3 regions of the Cryobacterium sp. TMN-39-2 genome follow, and region 2 is predicted to be linked to each of the others. Evidence: riboswitches for the same ligand, from Rfam matches in the RefSeq annotation. Region 2 holds a riboswitch; each other region holds the start of a gene.

Evidence for each region. Region 2 has a riboswitch for thiamine pyrophosphate ahead of E3O57_RS04880 (hypothetical protein). Riboswitches for the same ligand answer to the same signal wherever they lie in the genome.
Region 1: another riboswitch for thiamine pyrophosphate. It lies ahead of thiM (hydroxyethylthiazole kinase); the one in region 2 lies ahead of E3O57_RS04880 (hypothetical protein).
Region 3: another riboswitch for thiamine pyrophosphate. It lies ahead of E3O57_RS09760 (ECF transporter S component); the one in region 2 lies ahead of E3O57_RS04880 (hypothetical protein).

What each region holds. Positions count from the first base shown of each region.
Region 1 is NZ_SOFX01000042.1:18,856-24,588, forward strand. It holds gene E3O57_RS15680 (ABC transporter substrate-binding protein) at 1-275, shown strand, start outside; gene E3O57_RS15685 (iron ABC transporter permease) at 248-1,339, shown strand; gene E3O57_RS15690 (ABC transporter ATP-binding protein) at 1,336-2,106, shown strand; gene E3O57_RS15695 (alpha/beta fold hydrolase) at 2,141-3,010, opposite strand; gene E3O57_RS15700 (isocitrate lyase/phosphoenolpyruvate mutase family protein) at 3,048-3,848, opposite strand; gene E3O57_RS15705 (hypothetical protein) at 3,975-4,241, shown strand; TPP riboswitch at 4,275-4,375, shown strand; gene thiM (hydroxyethylthiazole kinase) at 4,367-5,185, shown strand; gene thiE (thiamine phosphate synthase) at 5,182-5,733, shown strand, end outside.
Region 2 is NZ_SOFX01000014.1:27,067-32,799, reverse strand. It holds gene E3O57_RS04885 (fructose-specific PTS transporter subunit EIIC) at 1-948, opposite strand, end outside; TPP riboswitch at 1,036-1,136, shown strand; gene E3O57_RS04880 (hypothetical protein) at 1,127-1,849, shown strand; gene E3O57_RS04875 (formylglycine-generating enzyme family protein) at 1,986-2,990, opposite strand; gene E3O57_RS04870 (HNH endonuclease signature motif containing protein) at 3,202-4,809, opposite strand; gene E3O57_RS04865 (hypothetical protein) at 4,901-5,374, opposite strand; gene E3O57_RS04860 (sensor histidine kinase) at 5,526-5,733, shown strand, end outside.
Region 3 is NZ_SOFX01000027.1:352,123-357,855, forward strand. It holds gene E3O57_RS09755 (ABC transporter ATP-binding protein) at 1-1,445, opposite strand, end outside; gene E3O57_RS09760 (ECF transporter S component) at 1,456-2,133, opposite strand; TPP riboswitch at 2,165-2,275, opposite strand; gene E3O57_RS09765 (hypothetical protein) at 2,358-2,684, opposite strand; gene dinB (DNA polymerase IV) at 2,694-3,977, opposite strand; gene E3O57_RS09775 (hypothetical protein) at 4,062-4,679, opposite strand; gene E3O57_RS09780 (LLM class flavin-dependent oxidoreductase) at 4,708-5,733, opposite strand, start outside.

The DNA.
Region 1 (5,733 bases), on a different contig from region 2:
CCGACGATTGGCCTGCCGTTGGCTGGGAGAGCGTCGTCGACGCCGACCCGGACATCCTCGTCCTGGGCGATCTGCAGCGCGACCGCTTCCCCGGCGACCGTCTCGACGAGAAGATCCAATTCCTCGAGAGCGACCCCCTCACCAAGAACCTCGAGGTCGTGCAGGAGCAGCGCTACATCGCCCTGCACGGCGCCGAGATGAACCCGTCCATCCGCTTCGTCGACGGCCTCGAGAAGATCCGTGCCTGGTGGGACGAGCACAAGGGCGCGCTCTGAGCACCGTTGCCGCCGCGTCGGTGACCCGCGGGCGGCCCCTGCCGCGCGCCGTGCTCGGCCTGGTCCTCGGCCTGCTCGGCCTGGTCGCGATCGTGCTCTCGGTGGGCGTCGCCGTCACGCTCGGCCCCGCGGATGTGTCCCTCGTCAACGTGCGCGACATCCTGCTGAACCATCTCGCGTTGACCGATATCCCGGTGCGTGTCTCGGAGGATGCGATCGTCTGGCAGGAACGGCTGCCGCGGGCCCTGGTCGCAGCGGCGTGCGGGGCCGGGCTCGGCCTGAGCGGGGTCATTCTGCAGTCGCTGTTGCGCAATCCGCTTGCCGACCCGTTCGTGCTCGGGGTGTCCTCCGGGGCGTCGACGGGGGCGGTGCTCGTCGGGGTTCTCGGCATCGGCGGCGGAGCCATCGGGCTCTCCGGCGGCGCGTTCATCGGCGCCCTGGCCGCGTTCGGCTTTGTGCTGCTGCTCGCCCGGTTCTCGTCCGCCGGCACGGCGGGGGTCATCCTGGCCGGCGTCGCGAGCACCCAACTGTTCTCGGCGCTCACCTCCCTGGTCGTGTTCGCCTTCGCGGACTCCGACGAGACCCGTGGGGTGATGTTCTGGCTCCTCGGCTCGCTCGAAGGCATGCGCTGGGACGACGTGGCCCTCAGCTCCGGCGTGGTCACGGCGGGCGCCCTGGTCTGCCTGGTCTGGGCGCGATCGCTCGACGCCTTCGCGTTCGGTGAGGATGTCGCCGCGTCTCTCGGAATCCACGTCGGGCGCACCCGGCTGATCCTGTTGATCGTCACGGCCCTGTTGACCGCCACCCTGGTGAGCATCGCGGGCGCCATCGGCTTCGTCGGCCTGGTTCTGCCGCACGCGGCCCGCCTGCTCTTCGGCCAGCGCCACTCGAGGGTCATCCCGGCCACGATTGTGCTCGGCGCTGTCTTCATGGTGTGGGTGGATGCCGCGTCCCGCGTCGTCTTCGCCCCCACCCCGCTGCCGGTCGGCGTGGGCACCGCCCTCGTGGGCGTTCCCGTGTTCGTGCTGTTGCTGCTGCGGAACAAGGGCAGGGGCAGGGCGTGACACTCGAAGCGCACCGCGTGAGCTGGCGGCGAGGCGGCACCCTCGTGATCGACGACGTGACCCTCTGCCCGCTGCCCGGCTCGACGGTGGGTCTGCTCGGCCCGAACGGCTCCGGCAAATCCTCCCTGCTGCGCCTCCTCCAGGGCGTGTCGGCACCCGATACCGGCAGGATCACGCTCGACGGGGCCGACCTCACCTCGGTGCGTCGCCGGCACGTCGCCCGAACCGTGGCGACCGTCACGCAGCACGCGGAGACCGAGGTGGACATTCTGGTACGGGACGTCGTGCGGCTGGGCCGCACGCCTTACCGGTCGCTCTTCGGCGGGGACACCGCAGACGATGCGCGGGCGATCGACCGCGCACTGGCGCACGTGGGTCTGACCGACAAGGCGGACCGACTCTGGCGCACGTTGTCGGGCGGGGAGCGCCAGCGGGCCCACATCGCACGGGCTCTCGCGCAGGAGCCGACCGAGCTGTTGCTCGACGAGCCCACCAACCACCTCGACATCCGGCATCAGCTGGAGCTGTTGGCCCTCGTCGCCGACCTGCCGGTCACCGCGATCGTGGCCCTGCACGACCTGAATCTCGCGGCCACCTTCTGCGACAGTGTGCTTGTCCTGCAGGACGGACGCGCGGTCGCAGGGGGCAGCCCGCGAGACGTGCTCACGCCCGAGCTCATCGGCGACGTCTACGGGGTGCGGGCCCGGGTCGCCGAGGACGCGGTGACGGGCCGCTCCCACGTGCTGTTCGATCCCACCCCGCTCTGACGGCCGCGCCCCGCGGCGGCCGGATTCGGAGGGTCTAGGCCGTGTTCGCCGGGCGCCGGTAGAAACCGGCCAGCGCCGCGGTGAACGCCTGCGGCTGCTCCACCCACGGGTAGTGCCCCGCGCCGGCGATGGTCACGGCACGGCCGTTCGTGAACAGGTCCGCGACGGCCAGCACCGGGGCCAGCCCGGTGAGGCCGTCGTCGGCGCCCGCGACCACCAGAACCGGGCAGTGCACCTGCGCCAGGCCGATCAGGATGCCCGCCGGGTCGGCCCCGGCGAAGAACAGGTCCTGCGCCGCGGGATGCCAGGCGCCGGTCGCCTCGTGCTCCCGGGCCTGGGCCGTCCACCGCGACCAGGCGATCGGGGCGAGGTAGGGGAACAGGTGGTTGAGGTCGGAGGCGGTCTTCGCCGCCGTCGCCGCGATCCGGTGCGCGACGTAATCGGCGTACCAGGGCTCGGCGCGGTGCCCCGTGATGATGTGCGAGCTGTCGTCGGGGACGGTCACGAGCCACTGCGCGGGTGGGGTGAGCAGGCACAGGCTTGCCAGCCGATGAGGGTGGCGGGCCGCATAGGCGAGCGCGACGCGGGTGCCGGCCGAGTGGCCGAGCAGCTCGATCTCGGCCAACCCCAGGTGCCGGCGGAGCGCCTCGACGTCGTCGGCCAGGGCGGGCCAGGATGCGGCGGGCGCGGTGGGCGACGGCGACGACGCCCCCACGCCCCGCTGGTGCAGCACCACGAGGGTGCGCAGGAGGGTGAGCCCGGCCAGATCGCCCAGGTACTCCGGATGCCGGGCCGGCCCGCCGGCCAGCACGACCAGCGGCGGGCGCTCAGGCGCGCCCGCCGCATCCGGAGTCAGAACGTCGTAGTGCAGAACGGTCTCATCGTGCGACGCGAAGCTTGGCATGACCCCACCGTACCGAGCCGCCCACGCCGAAGCCGGGTTAGAGCTCGAAGGGGAAGCCGAGGTCGTCGGGGTAATCGCCGAGCGCGGTGAGCTGGGCGGCGGCGCGCTGCAACGCGGCGAGGGCCAGGCCGAGGGTGCCTGGGCCGAAGCTGACCCTGGAGACGCCGAGTTCGGCCAGCCGCGCCAGGGGAACGGCGCCGGGGTTCCCGATCACGGAGATGCGGCCGTTCACCTCGTCGAGGGCGCGCTTGACCTTGTCTTCGTCGCCCAGGCCGAGGAAGAAGATCACGTCGGCGCCGGCGTCGAGATAGGCGTTGGCACGCTGAACGGCCTCGGCCCACTCGCCGCCGCCCGCGAGGGTGTCGACGCGGGCGTTGATCACCAGGGGCACTCCGGCCGCCTCGGCGCCCTCCCGCGCCGCGGCGACCCGGGCGGCCGCGGTGGGGATGTCGAACTGCGGCGCCTTGGTGGCGCCCACGGAGTCTTCGATGTTAATGCCGGCGGCCCCGGCCTCCTCGATCAGGCGGCGCACGTTGCGGGCGACCCCCGCGGCATCCGCCGCGTAGCCCTTCTCGAAGTCGACCGAGACCGGCAGGTCGGTCGCTCCGGTGATGATGCGGGCGGCGATGATGGCCTCGTCGACGGTGAGGCCCTCGCCGTCCGGCAGACCGCGCACGTTGGACACCGAGTGCGAGGCACTGGCGAGGGCTTTCACGCCCGGGGTCTCGGAGACGATCTTGGCGGTGATCGCGTCCCACACGTTCGTGACGATCAGTGGCGTTCCGGGCACGTGCAGGGCGTTGAGGAGTTCGGCCTTGTTCAGCAGTGTGGTTGTCATCGGTCCAGTGTGCCGGGTGCGCCGGTGTAAACGCTGGAGGGTTTCAGACAAAGACACAGCGCTGTCAAGCGTGTATACACGTCGCCGCTTTGGTCTTAGCGTGAGGTCTACACCGAGGGAGATGTCATGCAGGCTCACACCCTCACGGTCGGCGAGCGCCTGTTCCGATTGCGCAGCTCGTGCGACGTGACCGCGCTCGTAGCAGCCCTCACGGCCGCCGTCCGGCAGGGTGGCGGAATGGTCAGGCTACCCGTCGTCGGCGATGTCGGTGTGGAGGCGCTCGTGTCACCCGGCGTCAGCGTGGTGCTGGAGACGTTCGAGGTGGATCCGCTCGCGCTTCTGGACCCGGCGGTGCCGGTGCCGTGGTTCGCCGTCGACGATTTCGACTACTAGTCCGGGTGTGAACAATCCGGCCGCTAGGGTTTCGGTAGTGACACGGGGTGCCCTGCCAAACGGCCGGGGCTGAGAAAACACCCGTTGAACCTGATCTAGTTCGTACTAGCGAAGGGATGTCCCGGATGACCATCCGTCTGACACCAGAGAATGCTGCCCATCTGCTCGACCGTCTGCGCGAGAGCCAACCTCTCGTACAGTGCCTCACCAACGCGGTGGTGACCAACTTCACCGCCAACGTGCTGCTGGCCCTGGGAGCCGCGCCCGCGATGGTGGACGTGCCCACCGAGGCCGGACCGTTCGCCGGGGTGGCCTCCGGAGTGCTGGTGAACGTGGGCACCCCGCACGCCGAGCAGCGCACTGCGATGCTCGAGGCCGCGTCGGCCGCACACGCCGCCGGCACCCCCTGGGTGCTCGACCCCGTCGCGATCGGCGTGCTGCCGGTGCGCACCGGGCTGGCTCGCGAGCTGCTGCACTTCCGGCCCACGGCCATCCGCGCTAACCCGTCGGAGATCATCGCCCTGGCCCAGCTGGGCACCGGCGGCCGAGGCGTGGACGCCACCGACTCGCCGGAGGGCGCCGCCGACGCCGCCGCCCTGCTCGCCCGCAGCACCGGAGCGAGCGTGGCCGTGTCGGGCGCGGTCGACCTCATCACCGACGGTTCGCAGACCATCCGGGTGGCCAACGGTCACGTGCTGCTCACCCGGGTCACCGGCGGCGGATGCGCGCTCGGCGCGGTGACCGCCGCCGTGCTCTCGCTCGTCGACCGGGACGAACCCGGCGCATCGCTCGCCGCGACCGCCGTCGCCACGCTGTTGTACACCGTTGCCGCGGAGCTCGCCGCCGCCGACGCGGCCGGGCCGGGCAGTTTCGCGGCGCACTTCCTCGACCGGCTGCACTCCCTCGACGGCGCCACCGTCATCGACCGGGCGCGGCTAGGGTGAGCGATCTCTCGCTCTACCTCGTCACCGACACCGCCCTGTGCGGTGCCAGGGGCGTGCTGAGAACCGTGATCGACGCCGTCGCCGGCGGCATCACCACCGTGCAGGTGCGCGACAAGACCGGGTCGGACGACGACGTGCTGCGCCTGCTGCTGCAGGTGGCCGACGCGGTCGGTGACCGCGCCACCGTGGTCGTCAACGACAGGGTCGACGTGTACCTGCGGGCGCTCGCCGAGCGCGCCGCCGTGCACGGCCTGCACGTGGGCCAGGGCGACGAAGCCGTGGCCAGAGTGCGCGACAGGGTCGGCTCCGACGCGATTGTGGGCATCACCGCCAACACCCCGGCCGAGCTTGACAGGGTCTTCGCGCTGCCCGCCGGCACCGTGGACTACCTGGGCGTCGGCGTCATCCGGGCCACCAGCACCAAACCCGACCATCCGCCCGTGCTCGGGGTGCCCGGTTTCGCCGCGCTGGCCGCCACGAGTGCGCTGTCCTGCGTCGCGATCGGCGGCATCGGGCTCGCGGACGTCTGGCCGTTGCGCCGGGCCGGG
Region 2 (5,733 bases):
GATCGGCTGGCCGAGTGCGAGCACGAACAGGCCGCCGACGACGAGGGTGGTGATCACGGGGATGACCAGGATCGGCATGATCGGCTTGATGAAGCGGTGCACGGGGATCTTCTTGATGCCCAGCGCCACGAAGCCCACCAGGAAACCGGTGACGATGCCGCCGATGAAGCCGGCACCCGATTCGGAGTTGTAGAAGGAGCCGGTCGTGGCGATCCAACCGCAGATCATGCCCGGTGCGAGCCCGGGCCGGTCGGCGATCGCGTAGGCGATGAAGCCGGAGAGGATCGGCACCATCAGGGTGAAGCCGAGCACGCCGATCTGGTTGATGGTGAACCAGAAGCTGTCCTCGGGGATCACGAGTCCCTGCGGGGTGGCCTCGCCGCCGATCGACAGCGAGATCGCGATGAGCAGCCCGCCGACGACGACGAACGGGATCATGTACGACACGCCGTTCATCAGAGCGCGGTAGATGAAACCGCCGATGTCGCGTTTCCCGGCGCTCGCCGGGGCATCCGTGGTCACGGCGGCGCGGCCGGTGGGGGCGGCGGCCAGCGCCTCGGCGATCAGCGCGGCCGGGCGGTGGATGCCGTCGGAGACGCGGGTGGAGACCATGCGCTTTCCGCCGAAGCGGGACAGGTCGATCTGGGTGTCGGCGGCGACGACGACAGCGTCGGCGCGGTCGATGTCGGCCTGACTGAAGGTGCCTTCGACGCCGACGGACCCGTGCGTCTCGACCCGGATCTCGTAGCCGAGTTCGGTGGCGGCCGCGTCGAGTTTCTCGGCAGCCATGTAGGTGTGGGCGATGCCCGTTGGGCAGGCCGTGATCGCCAGGATCAACACCGTGGGCGGCGCGATGGTGGTGTCGGTCGGGGTGTCAGGCATGGTGCGGTGTCCTTCCAGGACGACGCCGACGACCGGTGGCCCGTCGGCCATGGAGCGCGTGCTCACCCGGTGAAGAATGCAGCAGCCTGTCCAGCGTACAGTTCGGCGCCCGGTGCGTTCGAGAGTCTTTCGGCCCTGCCGGCCGCTAGGGTGGGACGCGACACGGGGTGCCTCCGCCGGATGCGGACGCTGAGATCCAAACCCGTCGAACCTGACTAGTTAGCACTAGCGAAGGGATGTCGCCATGTACGTTCACGCCGCCGAATCACGCCGGGACGCCGACCCGGATCGGCAGCCGGAGCCGGACCGCACCGAACCGTTCAGCAGGCTGCTCTGGGCCGACATCGCCGAAACCCGCACCGCCATCGATGCGTTGCTCTTCATCTCGGAACTCGGCGAGGGCAGCCTGTCCGCCGGCCACTTCGCCTACTACCTGGCCCAGGATGCCCTCTACCTCGCCGCGTACTCCCGGGTGTTGGCGCAGGCGAGCGTCCTGGCGCCCACCCCCGCCGAACGGGAATTCTGGGCTACCGGCGCCGCCAACTGCATCGAGGTGGAACTCGAGCTGCACCGCACCTGGCTGACCGGCCATGACACGCGGCCGGCGCCCGGCCCGGTGACCCGGTCCTACGTCGACCACCTGGTCGCGGTCAGCGCGGCAGGCAACTATGCGGTGCTGCTGGCAGCGGTCCTGCCCTGCTACTGGCTCTACTCGGATGTCGGCGAGCGCCTGCACGCCGGCTTCACGGCGAGCCGGCGCGACGCGGCGCATCCGTACGCCGACTGGCTGGAGACCTACGCCGACGAGGGGTTCGCGGCCGCGACCCGGCAGGCCATCCTGCTCACCGACACCGCGGCGGCCACCGCGACGGCCGTCGACCGGGCGCTCATGCGCGCCGTGTTCGCCCGGTCGGCGGCCCTCGAGTTGCTCTTCTTCGACGCGCCCCGGCTGCACGCGCCGGGGTAGCAGACCACGACCATCCGCACCCGCGGATGCATGACTCCTGCGATTCCCTGCCGCCGACCGGTGATCGCCCCGGAATCACGAGGCGGTCGGCCACACCGGCGGAATCGAGCACGAGTTGTGCCTCGGCGGCGGCGGCTCAGGTCAGCGCCACGGTGCGGAAGCCCACGTTTCCGGCCGCGGAATCCGCGGTGTTGGAGGCCCGAGCGGAGTTGCGGTACCGGTTGCAATAGGAGTCGTGGCAGAGGTACGAGCCGCCGCGCATCGAACGCTGCTCGCCTGTCGCCGGGCCGGCCGGATTCTCGGCGGGGGAGTGCGCGTAATAGCCCTCCGCCCACCAGTCGGCGCACCACTCCCAGACGTTGCCCACGCTCTGCCAGAGGCCGTAGCCGTTCGGCGCGAACTCCCGCACCGGGGCGGTGCTGAGCCAGCCATCGGCCAGGGTGTTCACCGCGGGAAACCGGCCCTGCCAGATGTTGCAGCGCTGCCCTTCCTCCCACTCGTCTCCCCACGGGTAGCGCCGGCCGGCCAGCCCGCCGCGCGACGCGCACTCCCACTCGGCCTCGGTCGGCAGCCGTCGCCCCGCCCAGGCGCAGTAGGCCAGCGCGTCGTTCCAGCTCACCTGCACCACCGGATGCTCGGCCAGCCCGTCGAGCGATGAACGGGGGCCGGCCGGATGCGCCCAGTCCGCGCCGCGCACCCCCAGCCACCAGGGTGTCTGCGGGGGTTGGCCGACCACGTCATCGAGGTCGGCCTGCAACGCGAGGTGGAACACCGCGGAGTAGCCGAACAGCTCCGACTCGGTGCGATACCCGGTATCGGCCACGAACCGGGCGAAGGCGGCGTTGGTGACCGTCGTCGTGTCGATGGAGAAGGCATCCAGCCGCACCTCGTGCACGGGGGTCTCGCCGTCACCGGGATTGCCCGCGCCGTCGGCGTCGCCCATGGCGAAGACCTGCGCCGGCACCAGCGCCTGGTCGAGATGATGCCGGCTGGCGAGCCCGGTCGCAGAGTCAACGGCATCGTGCCGGGCGCTGTGCTGCGTAACGTGTCCAGTGGACTTCTCTGGCGCGGCCTCGGGCCGTTGGGCGTTGGTCATCACCTCGTGTGCGGGTGCACAGCAGCTGTGGTCGTCTGTCGTCACGCGCAGACTGTACCGCGCGGGGTAGTCGGCGACGACCCCTGCCGCTGCACAATCCCGGCAGGTGGCAGGTGGCAGGTGGCAGGTGGCAGGTGGCAGGTGGCTGGCGGTACGCGGCGGGCGGCACGGGCGGCAGTCGATGGGTGGCAGCGGCGGGCGGCGGGCGGCGCTGGCGTGTGACAGGCGACGGGTGGGCGATCCGCGGATTGCGGGATCAGGCCCTGGGTGGTGCTGTTGTTTTTGGCGGTCCGTCCCGGGTGCGGCCGGGCATCTCGATGAGTGCTTGGCCGGGGTCGATGGTTGTGGGTGGGCGGAGCCAGTAGCGGCCGGTGTTTTCGAAGATCTGCCAGTGCTGGTTGTGGAGCAGCAGGTGGTGGGCGGGGCAGAGCAGGATGCCCTGGTTGATGTCGGTTCTGCCGTGGTCTCTGAGCCAGTGTTCGATGTGGTGGGCTTCGGTGAACGCCGGTGGGCGGTCGCAGCCGGGCCACCGGCAGCCGCCGTCGCGGGCGGCGAGGGCTTGGCGTTGGGCCCGGTTGAACAGGCGTTGTTCGTGGCCCAGGTCCAGGGGCCGGTTGACCTCGTCGACGGTGATCTCAACACTTCCCGAGTCGCAGATGAGGCGTTCGATGGTTTCGGGGGAGACCGGGGCGTTGTTGCCCTCGATGTAGCCGTGCCCGGTTTGGCCGGGAAGGCAGATCAGGATGTCGTCGGCGGCGGCCGGTCCTGTGGGCGCGGCGGGTCTGGCCGTCGTGGCGGTGGTGGTGAGGATCTGCACGGCGGGGCGGCGGCCGCCGAGCATCTCGTTGGGGTTGATGGTGGTGCCGGCTTTGAGGAGGTCGAGGAAGCCGTCGCAGGTGATTTGGCTGGTGTTGCGGGGGTCGTTCTTGACGCGTTTGGCCCAGGCGGCGCGTTCGGTGTCGACGAAGCGCACGCCGCCGCGGCGGGGGCTGGTGAGACTGTCGAAGGTGGCTTTGATGAACTCGCCCTGTTCCGCCGGGAAGAGCCCGTCGATGCGGACCTGGCCGGTGTTCAGGGTCCAGATGCGCAGGTAGCGGTCGTCCCAGGCTTTCTGTTCCCGTACCCTAATGCCGGCCTCGTCGAGGCTGTCGCGCGTCTGCCGGGCCCGTTTGAGGAGCTGGTCCACGTCCATCGCCGCGGCGTCGGCGAGCAGCCCCGCCAAGGCATCGGCGAGGACCGGGCCGGTGACGACGGTATCGATGTCGCCCAGGCCGGTGCGTAGGGCGTGCGCGGCATCGATCGAGAGGGTTCCGCCGGTCACGGCGTGCGAGATCGGTGCGTGCCACGGCATCGGCGCCGGCAGCGGAACGACCGGAGCGACCCCGCCGTGGCCGTCGAACCCGTCGACCCCGTCGAGCCCATCAGGGATGTCCGGGTCCAGCACCCCCTCGAGCAACCGGCGGGCCGCTTCGGCGTCGGTCGCGGCCGCCTGCGCTTGGGCGTCTTCAACCTCGGCGAGCATCCGGCCCACCCCCACGAGCTTCCGCGACTCGACCTTGCTGGTGCCGGTCAGCTTCTGAATCAACCCCTCGGGATTCAAAAAGCCCTGCTGCGCAGCCAAACCGGACTGGCCCAGCTCCCACCGGGACCGCTGGGCCAGGGTCTTCGCCAGCCACGCCTTGCGGGTGTCCAGCTCGCGTTGGGCCCGGGCCAGGGTCTGCTGACCGGACAGGACAGCGGCATCCGTGAGCTTGTCGTAATCGGCACTGCAGGAGCCCAGCCGGGCCACGTCGACCGCCGCATCCACCAGCCCATCGCCGCGGGAAGTAGCGAAGATGTCTGCGACACTCGACCGGTTTGTCATGCCCCGAATCTAGCCCGATTCCGAAACTTTGTGTGAGCAAAAGTCAACTTGTGGATAACTTTTCTTGGGCCATACCGGCCTCCAGCCGCGCCTAGCGGAGGACGGTGACGCCGACGGTGGTGAGCACGCCGAAGACCACGCCCCAGATGATGATCGAAATGATCTGCCAGAAAATGACGGCGTTCTTCGAGGCGCCGAAGGACACCATCGCGGCCGAGGTGATCTGGCTCGGCAGGATCGTCTGGCCGAGGAGGCTGACGCCGGCAACGCCGTACCTGTCAAAGCGTTCGCGCAACTTGGCCCGGCGGGGCGAGTCGGGCTTGGTGGCTTTGCCGAGGCGAACCCGGGACCGCACCCCGTGGGCGCTGAGGACGACAACGAGCATTGAGAGCACGTTGCCGACGATGGCGGCGAGGACGGCGACGACCGGATTGACCCCGGCGAGAATGCCGATGGCTGCTCCGAAGTACGACTCCACGAACGGGATCGCGGCGGCGAGGACGATACCGACCCACTGCAGGAGCTCGGGCAGGGAGGCGGTGAAGTCGCGCAGCGCGTCAATCAAGATGAAGCCTTTCGTCAGAGGGCCCGGTGGTCCGGGTCATGACTCAATCCTCCGGGCCGGCCGCTCTCCGCTGAAGTGTCGCCGTGTCACCGCGTGCCGGGCACTTCCACACATCGGATAGTGACAAATGTCACTGCTCTACGCTGGCAGCATGCCTGACGCCCTCACCCGCGAATCACCGCGCCCGGCCGGACAGGCGCGCAGCGTGCACACGACCTGGACCTACACCCTCGCATCGATCGTCTTCTTCTTCGTCGTGCTGGATTCGATCCTGCTGGGCGTCGCTGCGTCGAACTTCGAGGCAACCGAGGATGGCCGTGACGCCGCCCTCATCGTGCTGATTCTCGTGTGCGGGGCGA
Region 3 (5,733 bases), on a different contig from region 2:
TCATCGTGCGTGACCGCCAGGACGGCGGTGCCGGTGTCCAGCAGTTCGGCGAGGAGGCGCACCAGCTCGGCCCAGGTGCGGGAGTCCTGCCCGAAGGTGGGTTCGTCGAGGACGAGCAGCCGGGGCCGGGTCGCCAGCACCGTCGCCACGGACAGCCGGCGCTTCTCGCCGCCGGACAGGGTGAACGGGTTGGCGTCGGCGAGGTGGTCCAGCCGCAGTCTGTGCAGCAGCGCGTCCACTCGCTCAGTTTGCTCTGCCCCGCCCAGGCCGAGGGCGCGGGGGCCGATCGTGAGCTCGGCACGCACGGTCCCGGCGAGGAACTGGTGCTCGGGGTCCTGGAAGACGGTGCCGATGCGCGCCAGCAGGTCGCGGGAGCGCCATCGGTGCGGGGCCGGCCCGAGTCCCGCGGCGAGGGCATCCGTTGCGGTCAACCGCCCGCCCGCGGGGGCCAGAAGCCCGGCCAGGGTGAGCGCGAGAGTCGACTTGCCGGTGCCGTTGGGGCCGGTGAGAGCGGTGGCCGTGCCGGCGCGCAGGGCGAGGTCGAGGCCGTGTGCGACGACGACGGCCTGTTTGCGGGCGAACGGCACCCGTCCGACGGCGAGGTCATCGGCGCTGAGCAGGACTTCCGCGCCGGGACCGTCGGAGCGGGGGCGCCGTTCGGGCGTCGCGGGTGGGAACCTGGGTATCCACACTCCGGCGGCGGCGAGCCGCTCCCCTTCGGCGCTGAGCACGCTGTCGGTGGGTCCGTCGGCAAGGATGCCGCCGGCCGGGTCGAGCACCACGATGCGGTCCACGACGTGCTGCCAGACCGCGACGCGGTGCTCGATCACGATGAGGGTCGCACCCGACGCCTCCACGGAGCGCAGCACGGCGTCGCGCACCTCGACGACACCGTCAGGGTCGAGGTTGGCGGTGGGTTCGTCCAGCAGCACCAGGCCCGGGCGCAAGGCGAGCACCCCGGCCAGCGCCAGGCGCTGCTTCTGGCCGCCGCTGAGCGCGCTGGTCGGGTGCCGCAGAGGCAGGTCCAGGCCCACGTCCGCGAGGGCCCGACCGACCCGGGGCCAGATTTCGGCGCGCGGAACGGCGCGGTTCTCACAGCCGAAGGCGACGTCGTCGCCCACCCTCGCGAGCACGACCTGCGAGTCCGGGTCCTGCAGCACGAGGCCCACCCGGCCGCGGGACGCGCTGGGGCGGCGGCCGTCGATGAGGAGTTCGCCGGTCTCGTCGCCGTCCTCGTCATCGCCGAGCACACCGGCGAGGGCGTGCATCAGCGTGCTCTTGCCGGCGCCGCTGGGTCCGAGCACGAGCACCCGCTCCCCCGGGCGGATGTCGAGATCGAGCCCGGAGACCGCGGGGCGGGACCGGCCGGCGTGCCGCCAGCCCCAGCCGGAGGCCGTGACCCTGGCGCCGGTCACGGCCGGGCCTCGGCGACGCGGAGCGGGCATCCGGTGCGGGTCACCGGGCGGGCTGGGTGTCGACCCGGTCGGTCGGGCCCGATTCCCGGCCGGCGGCGAACCGACTCAGCGCGCCGGTGCGGGCGAGTCCGCGCACCGCCAGCCAGGACAGCAGCCCGGCGAGCACGGTACCGGAGACGACGGCGGAAACCAGGTAGACGATCTTGGGGCCGATGTCGAGGGCCGCGTAGCTGGTGAAGGTGGTGTCGAGCAGACCCACGGCGATGCCCGCGCCGGCGCCGGCCAGGAGGGCCACGCCCAGGCGCCAGTTGGCGTACAAGAACAGGGCCAGCACGATCTCCGCGCCCAGCCCCTCGACGACACCCCAGATCAGGGTGGAGAAGCCCCACTGGGTGCCGATGAGCATCGAGACGACGGCGGCGACGACCTCGGTGTAGACGGCCGCACCGGGCTTGCGGATGATGAGTCCGCCGAGCACCCCGGCGAACAGCCAGCCGCCGGCCAGGAGTCCTTCGAGCCCGGGGGTGAAGGCCAGGAGGGCGCTCAGCGGCGACCAGGCCAGGCCCCATGCCCAGAAGATCACGCCGCTGGCGACGCCGATGACGCTGGCCACGACGATGTCGACGACCCGCCATTTCAGCACCCGCGGTTTCCGCGACGTGGAGGGAGTGGTGGCGGACGAAGTCCTGGAAGGCTGGGTGTTGATTGACGCGTGCACTGTACGTGCCCTTTCCGTAGAGGAATACTGGGCACGGGATTGAGAAGCCTCCCTGCGCTGGCATGATCCAGATCAGGTTCGACGGTCGAAGCTGAAGTAGCTTCCTCTCAGCCCGGTTCACCGGACTCCCGTGTTCAGCTTCGAGTATAGAACTCCCCGGGCGCATCTGGGCACTGCAAGGCGTCGCACGACAATTTCTGCGCGCGACGATCTCGCTGCTGGTGCTAGCGCTTGAGCGCGCGGATGATGCGCGCGATGGCCTTGCCGGCGACCCAGACGAAGGGGATGCCGACGGCCAGCAGCGAAATCACATTCGGTTCGAAGCGGGCCGCTCCGCCGGACTTCACGTAAGCGCCGATCGGGATGGCCATGCCACCGCCGCCACCGCCGGCCGCCGCGGACTCGTCACCTTCGCCGCCACCGCCGAAGCCGTACTGCACCAGGGCCACCGGAACGATCGTGACGCCCTCGATCTGCACGGGGTCTCCGTAGGCCGACCTGACGCCGATGGATCGAGCGTTTTCTGCGAGCTTCAAGGCGAGATTAGTCATGGTGAGAGGCTACTCCCCCTCTCCCTGCGGCGTCCCGGCGTTCGGTGTTCCGAACGGATGGACATCACGCTTCGGAGCACTCCCGCCGCCCAGCTGCGAGGCCGGCCGCACGATCCCCCGGCCGAACCGGGCGGTGACGGTGTCCACGGCCAGTTCGGCTTCCCGCCAGTCGTCGTCATCGTCCCACAGGCCCATGCCGGCGCCGTCGCCGGAGCCGAGTTGCTCGGCCCGCACTCCGATCAGGCGCACCCGGATGCCGCGGGCCGCGAGCACGTCGAAGCTCGCGGTGACCTCCTCGTATATCCGCCGGCCCACGTTGGTGGGCTCGGCCAGGGTGCGCGACCGGGTCACCGTGCTGAAGTCGGCGTAGCGGAGCTTGAGCACCACAGTCCGTGCGACGAGGCCGTTGCCGCGCAGCTTGGCGGCCACCGCATCCGCTTGGCGCAGGAGTTCGCTGCGCAACCGGGCGACATCGGTGACGTCATGTTCGAAGGTCACCTCGTGGCCGACGCTTTTCTCCTCGCGTTCGAGGTTGATCGTGCGCGGGTCGATACCCCAGGACAGATCGTGCAGTTTGTGCGCGCTGGCGACGCCGACGGCACGCTGCAGCATCTCGAGGGGGGCGTGCGCGATATCGCTCACGTGCCGCAGCCCGAGCCCGAGCAGCGCCTGTTCGGTGCTGGCGCCCACCCCCCAGAGGGCGCCGACGGGCAGCGGATGCAGGAAAGCGATGGTGTCCTCCGCGGGGATGACCAGCAGCCCGTCGGGCTTGGCCCGTCCGGAGGCCAGCTTGGCCACGAATTTGGTCGACGCGGCGCCGACCGAGCAGGTGAGTCCGGTCTCGGCGAACACGCGGGCGCGGATCTTCCGGCCGATCTCGGCGGGTGAACCGTGCACACGCCGGGCGCCCGCGACATCCAGGAACGCCTCGTCGATGCTGAGCGGCTCGACCATCGGCGTCATGTCGGTGAAAATGCCCATCACCTGGCGGGACACCTCCACGTACCGGCCCATGTGCGGCTCGAGCACGATGGCGGCCGGGCAGCGGCGCAGGGCGATGGCCATCGGCATAGCCGAGTTGACCCCGTACTTGCGGGCGACGTAGTTGGCCGCTGTCACCACGGACCGACCGGAGCGGTGGCCGATGACGACGGGGAGGTGCACGAGTTCGGGGTGGTCGAGCAACTCGACGGACGCGAAGAACGCATCCATGTCGATGTGCAGCATGGTGGCGGTTGTGTCGTCGACATCGGCGCCGGTGGTCTGCCGGTCGCTGCCATCCTGCCTGCTCACGCCGCACCACACCCTTCTGCCGCTCCGGCCGGAACCAACTCGAAGCTACCTTCGAGAGTACAGGCAGGAGGGGTCGGCATCGAGCTAGAAACCGCCGAAATCTCCACCGCCGCCGAAATCGCCGAATCCGCCGGAGTCACCACCGAAACCGCCGCCGGAGTCACCACCGAAATCGCCGCCGGAATCGCCTGAGTCCGCCGTGGTCTCGGCGCCCGAGTCGGTGCCGGCGTCACCGGCCGCATCCGCCTCACCGCCCATATCGGGCAGGAACGCGCCCACCAGCGCCGAGCCGACGACGTAGCCGGCCACGGTACCGAGCAGGGAAGCGCCGAGCATGCTGCCGAAGCCCGGGCCCTGCCGGCCGCCGGCCTGGTCGCCGCCGAAGACCCGGTCCAGGGTGCCCGGCTGGCGGAGTTCGGCCCGGGTGGCGGACTTGGCCAGGGTGGCCGGTTCGGCGTTCGCCGGGCGCTCACCCTCCATCGCGTTCTCGGTCAGCTGCTGGAAGAGCAGGTCGCGCTGCTCGTCGGTGAGCTTGCTGAACGCTTCGGTGTGCACCTGTTCAATGGTCTCCGGCGGTGCGGTGCGCAAGAGGTACCTGTAGCGTTCCACGGCGATCTCGTCGTCGGTGCGCTGCGGGGCCGGCGCGGTGCGGGGCGGCTCCGGTTGTTCGGGTCGGCCCAGGAGGCGATCGAGGAATCCCATGAGTCTGCTCCTTCGCTTTGGTGTCAGCCTAGGCGGCACCAGCCCGGACCGACAGGACCGTGGCCAGCGACTCCAGCGCTTTCACAGGGTCGGGACCGGCCGGGATGAGGACAACGCTCGTGGCTCCGGCGGTGTGCAGCTCATCGATGCGGCGGCGAGCGGATGCGGCGGTGCCGACCACCGCGAGCTGATCGACCCAGCTCTCGGGCATCGCTGCCGCGAAGTCAGCCCGGCTGGCGCTGGCCGAGCGCAGGGCGGCGAACTCCTCCGCGAAGGGCAGCACCGTGATGTGCGGGGCCCAATCGGGGTCGCCGATCCGCTCAAGAGCCGGGCGCACCAGGTTGCGGGCCACGGCGGGGTCCTCGTCGACGGCGGCCGCGTTGTAGGCCACCACGTGACGGGCCGCCGACGGGGGGCGGAGGCCGGGGAACCCGAAGCCCTCCGGCGGAGCGTCGCGGCCGGCATCGAGGGCACCGATCGCGGCAGCGAGGTATTCGGGGGTGACGGGCTCGGCCAGCACCACCCCGTCGGCGCAGGCGCCGGCCAGTTGCAAGGACTTCGGTCCGCGCACGCCCGCTAGGATCGGCGGCACCGTGGACGGCGGACCGGCCAAGGCCACGGCATCCGCCTGAACGTAGCGGCCGGCTGTCGTGATGGAGGCCCCGCGCAGCAGGGCACGCATGAGGTCGATGTTCTCGGCGAGCATGGCCAGGGGGCTGGTCGGCCAGCTGCCGGTCTGCCGCATCCAGACGGGCATGCCATGCCCGATGCCCACCTGCAGTCGACCCGGGAAAAGTTCGGCGAGGGTGGCGATCTCGAGGGTCGCGAAGCCGGGGTTCCGGGCTGCGGCGGGCAGGATCCCGATTCCCACAACTATGGTCGTGGTGGCGGCGAGCACCACGGCGGCCTGGGCGATGCCGCCGCGGAAGAAACAGTCCTCCACCACCCAGATCTCGGTGAAACCCAGTTCCTCGGCGCGGCGCGCGTAAGCCACGAACTGCGCTGCGGGCAGGTCTCGCGGCAGCATGACGGCGATGGAACCCGGGGCACTGGA